Regions from separate parts of the Thiovibrio frasassiensis genome, predicted to be linked through region 2. Evidence: riboswitches for the same ligand, from Rfam matches in the RefSeq annotation. Region 2 holds a riboswitch; the other holds the start of a gene.

Region 1 (2,393 bases), 430 kb from region 2:
TCCAACTCCAGAGTAATTCCTCGTTCCACCCTCAGCCAAGCGGCAGAAAATAATATCCCAGGCCAACAGCGATCACCGAGGCCAACCGCAAGACCTGACTCACCCCTACAAGCTCAAGGGCAAGCTTCGGGGAAAAGATGCCGACATAGTAAGGGAATTGGTGCCGCACCGCCCGAATCGGGGTGGAGAGGATATTGCCGACCAGGAGAGCAAGAACCACCTCTTTATAGCTGAGGCTTTTCGCTGCCAGCAGGGCTCCGGCCGCCGCCAGACCAGCGGAAAACTCCACGGTGACATGGGCCATGACAATGCCAAGGCTTTGCGGCTGGAGCCAAGCAAGAAACCAGACCTTGGTGGCAAATACTTGCTCCAGCCAGTCAAACACCCCGTGTTTACCCAGGTAGAAGAAGAGGATGTACACGGGCACGGTAAAATAGATGAGCCCCTTGATCCGCTTACGAAATCGCTGCACGCTTTTTTTCAGGGCCTGGTGCCAGTCGATTTTCTCGCGGACCAGGGGGGCTACCTCTCCCAGCTCTCCCTGCAGGGGGGGGAGCAAGATCCTGCCACCGATAACCACCACAACGGTTTGCAGCATTGCCGCGGCAAAAGTCAGGGCCAGGTACAGCAGGGCAGCCATTTTTATCAGCGGTGCGGTCAGGAAAAAAACCGTAGGGAGATGGAGAAAAAAACGGGGCAGACCGTTAAAAAGGTTGGCAAGTACCAGCTCTTTTTTGCTCAGCTGGCCCTTATCAAAGGCCTCGGCCAACATGGTATTTGCCGTTACCCCGGAGAAAAAAGCCATGGAAAAGCTGGCCCCGGAGACGGGGGAAAGTCTGCCCAAACGCACCAGGGGTCGGGTCAGGGAGGCCAAGCGGTGCGTCCAGTTGAGGGCCTCGATGAAATTCGCGGCGATCAAACCCACGGACATCCAAAAGAGGATCTTCGTCAGCGGCCAGATGAGATGGGCCCAAAGCGAGGTGATAAAATGAAGATCCAGCACCATAAAAAAAAATCCCCGGACCGATTTTCTCGATCCGGGGAGGCCCTGTTTCATCCACGGCAGATCATAACACGACCACTTGTCCACGGCGATCATGCAGTATTATTTGTCAAGGCAGGTCTTCTGACTTCCGGTTCATCCTTGTTTCGCGCCTTCCCATTCTAAAAACAGTGGCGTGATTGCGAAACGCGTCCCCGGTTACAGCGGCGGGCCCGTCCCCGATTTACACGGGGTTCCCGTTTAAGCTCCCATGGAGCACCTTGGAAAGGATTATTTAGCATATTCAACGAAACTTTGCATCATTCTTCTTTCTTGCCCGCGATGTCACTTGACAACGCACTCCCTGGCGGGTTTCACTGGCAAAATTCGACACGATCACCTAAAGTGAACCTCTGTGCTTATCAAGCACCCTAAAAAGTCCACCCTGCACATGGCGGAGATACCGTATGGAAAACTTTGAGACATTACTTGAACGATCAACCAAGATCCACGGCCACATCTGCGCGGGCCAGGTCATCGGGGTACGCATGTCCATGATCGGCCTGCGGGAGATCGGCATCGAAGATCCCAAGGCCCAGCGTAAGGAGTTTTATGTGCTGGTGGAGATCGACCGCTGCGCCACCGACGCCATCCAGACCGTCACCGGCTGCTCTCTGGGCAAACGCTCCCTCAAATGGCTCGATTACGGAATCATGGCCGCAACCTTTGTCAACCTTAAGTCTGGCAAGGCAGTGCGGATCACCGCGCTGGAGGAATCGAGAGAGACCTCGAAAAAATACTGCCCGGAAATCGGCGACAAATACAAGCAGCAGCTTGAGGCCTACCGGATCATGCCCGAAGAGGAGCTTTTCAAGGTGCAGTCGGTTGCGATCACCGTGCCCGAAGAGGATATGCCCGGCCGTCCTATGCGGCGGGTGCAATGCGAACAATGCGGCGATTGGGTGCAGGATTGTCGGGAGGTCATCAAGGACGGCAAAGCGTTGTGCAAACCCTGCGCCTTTGGCCGTTATTACGAAATAATGTAAACCCGTTTGGGTTCTTGGAGTATCGCAGATGACAAAAACAATCCCGGTTGAGCAGGCCGTCGGCATGGTCCTGCCCCACGACATCACAGAGATCCGCACCGAGGAGTTCAAAGGCCGTGCCTTCAAGAAGGGTCACATCATTCAGCCTGAGGATATCGAACGTCTGAAACGGCTCGGCAAGGACAACATCTATGTGCTGGAGCTCGGGCCCGACGATATCCATGAAAACGAGGCGGCCGAACTGATGGCCGGAGCCCTTGCCGGACCGGGAACCCTGGTATCCGGCGAGCCGGTGGAAGGCAAGCTCAACCTCGTGGCAGCCCATGACGGGTTGCTCAAGGTCGATGTCGATTCCCTCTACCGCT
Region 2 (2,393 bases):
GCGGAAAGGGCGCGCCATCCTCCACGGCCTTGAGCGCAGCCCGGTCGAGGATCTCCTGCCCCGAACTCCTGCTGATGGTAAGGAGCTGCGCTTCTCCCGCACCGGTGAGGAGAAAGCGCACCCCGACCTTCCCTTCCAGCCCTCGTTTTCTGGCGATGAAGGGGTATTTTTTATATCGACCGATCCTCTCCCGAACGAGGCGTAGATACTGTGACAGGGTATGATCGTCAGTGCCGTGCTTTGCCGCCCCACCCCCCCCAGGAGGGTTTCCTGCAGCCACCTGCCCGTTACTCCTTGCCTCTGTGGATTGCCCCTCGCCGCCTCCCTCCATTGCCGCAACCGTCGGGATTTCCCGGGACAAGGCTTGCGCAAGGGAGTGCGCCGTGCTCTGTGCCGCCGATTCCGCTTCGGCCGCTTTGGCCTCCCCCCTCTCCTTGCGCGCCCGGGGTGAAGCCTTTCGTTCCGAAGTTTGCGGCTTTTTCTCCTGCCCTCCCGGCAGTGCGACCTCTCCGTACTCGACGGAAGACGGCGGGCCGAATAGGGTAACCTCGATGGCGCTCGCCCTTTTCGGGCTGGGGGTCGCGGCCAGCGAGAAAATGGCCGCGGCGTGCAGCAGCGAGGAGACAGAAAAGAAGAGCAGCCGGGTACTTCTCCTGTTTGCGGATGCCGTTTCGTTCCCCAAGTAAACCGGTCGGCGAAAATAACCGGACCACCACCGAGAAAGCGGGCAGAGAACCGAGACGGATGTCATTATCTCGCGCAGAAACCGCATGATTGCTCCAATTGCCAACAGGGATTGTGCCAAGGACACAACGTGCAAACGGGGTCGCCCTGTCCCACTTTTTCGGTAACACCAATTAAAATTCGGTAACACCGTAACGAGCAGGAAATCCGATTGCAAGCTAAATATTACAAATATAAAAAACGTAACACCGTGATCGCCAATTAACTCACTGTTTTCACAATAGAAAAATATCAAGAAAAAACACAAACGACTCAGGGAAGAAGTTTCCGTGCTATTTTTTCTCTTGCTCTTCCGGCTGCGCCCTATTAAATTCCCCCCTGTTTCAGGTGCTCTTAACCGAGCTTAATAGGGAACCCTGTGCGAATCAGGGACGGGCCCGCCGCTGTAACCGGGGACGAATTCCGCAACATGTCACTGTCCTCAACGGGATGGGAAGACGCGGGAGGAGGATGAACCGGGAGTCAGAAGACCTGCCTGAAAAAAACATAACAGACTGCCTCCGTGGACATGGGGCGACATGTATCTATCTTGGGAAAAATCAGGGATCCCCGGATCAATATTGTATTGGTCCGGGGATTTTTTTTGCCTGCGCGGGCAGAGAGATATCCTCGTGGCCGGGAACACAACCGAACCGAGGAGAAAAGCATGCAGAAGATCTACGTGATAACAGCCGCGCTGGTACTGGGCGCGACCATGGCGGCAAGAGCCGAGGAGACGGCGACCCGCTTGGAGGAGTTGGTAATAACCGCGACCCGTACCCCGGCGACGGTTGCCCAGGTTGGCGGCAGTTCGGTAACCGTGATAACCGCGCAGGAGATTGAAGCCAAACAGCAACTGACGGTTGAGGAGGTTCTAAAAAGCGCACCCGGCCTCAATGTTGTGGCCAACGGCGGACTGGGAACCAACACCTCGGTTTTCATCCGGGGCGCGGATGCGAAAAACACCCTGGTGCTGGTGGACGGCATCATGTTCAACGATCCCTCCGAGGCGAATCGCGGGGCAAACCTGGCAAACCTCACCACGGACAATATCGAACGCATCGAGATTGTCCGCGGCCCCATGAGTGTGCTGTTCGGCAGCAACGCCACTGCCGGGGTGATCAATATCATCACCAAGAAAGGGAAAGGACGGCCCGGCTATTATCTCGGAGGCGAAGCCGGTTCCCATGGCACCTGGAAAAGCTACGCCGGAAGCAGCGGCGCGGTGGAGCGATTCAACTATGCCTTGTCCCTCTCCCGCACCGAAGCCCAGGGTTTTTCCACGGCCGACGACAAGAATGACCGTATTCCCCATGCACATGGCACCACCTCGGAGAAAGACGGTTGGCGCAATACCACCTTTTCCGGCAAGGCAGGCTATCTGCTGACGCCGGATTGTGATATTTCCGCCCTCGCCCGCTCCATGAATTCGCGGGTGGATCTCGACAGCACGGTCAGCGGTTATCTGCAGGACAATAAGATCGGCAGCCCTCAGGAGAAGTATATCGACAGCAAGGAATTGCTCTCGAAGTTCAATGTCCATAACCGGTTCATGGATGGAGAGCTCGACGCAAACCTGTACTATCAGCACACCGGCAAAGAACGGATCATCATCAACGATTCTGGCCGCTCGCTCTATAACGGTGACAGCTCCGAGGTCGGGTGGCAAG

Evidence for each region. A riboswitch is a leader RNA that binds a small molecule or an ion and turns the genes downstream of it on or off. The one in region 2 is predicted to bind cobalamin.
Region 1: another riboswitch for cobalamin. It lies ahead of OLX77_RS11100 (hypothetical protein); the one in region 2 lies ahead of OLX77_RS13025 (TonB-dependent receptor plug domain-containing protein).

Annotation. Positions count from the first base shown of each region.
Region 1 covers NZ_JAPHEH010000001.1:2,361,659-2,364,051, reverse strand. The annotation lists gene OLX77_RS11100 (hypothetical protein) at 32-1,006, opposite strand; cobalamin riboswitch at 1,100-1,281, opposite strand; gene OLX77_RS11095 (FmdE family protein) at 1,450-2,028, shown strand; gene OLX77_RS11090 (molybdopterin-binding protein) at 2,057-2,393, shown strand, end outside.
Region 2 covers NZ_JAPHEH010000001.1:2,792,518-2,794,910, forward strand. The annotation lists gene OLX77_RS13020 (energy transducer TonB) at 1-772, opposite strand, end outside; cobalamin riboswitch at 1,053-1,237, shown strand; gene OLX77_RS13025 (TonB-dependent receptor plug domain-containing protein) at 1,391-2,393, shown strand, end outside.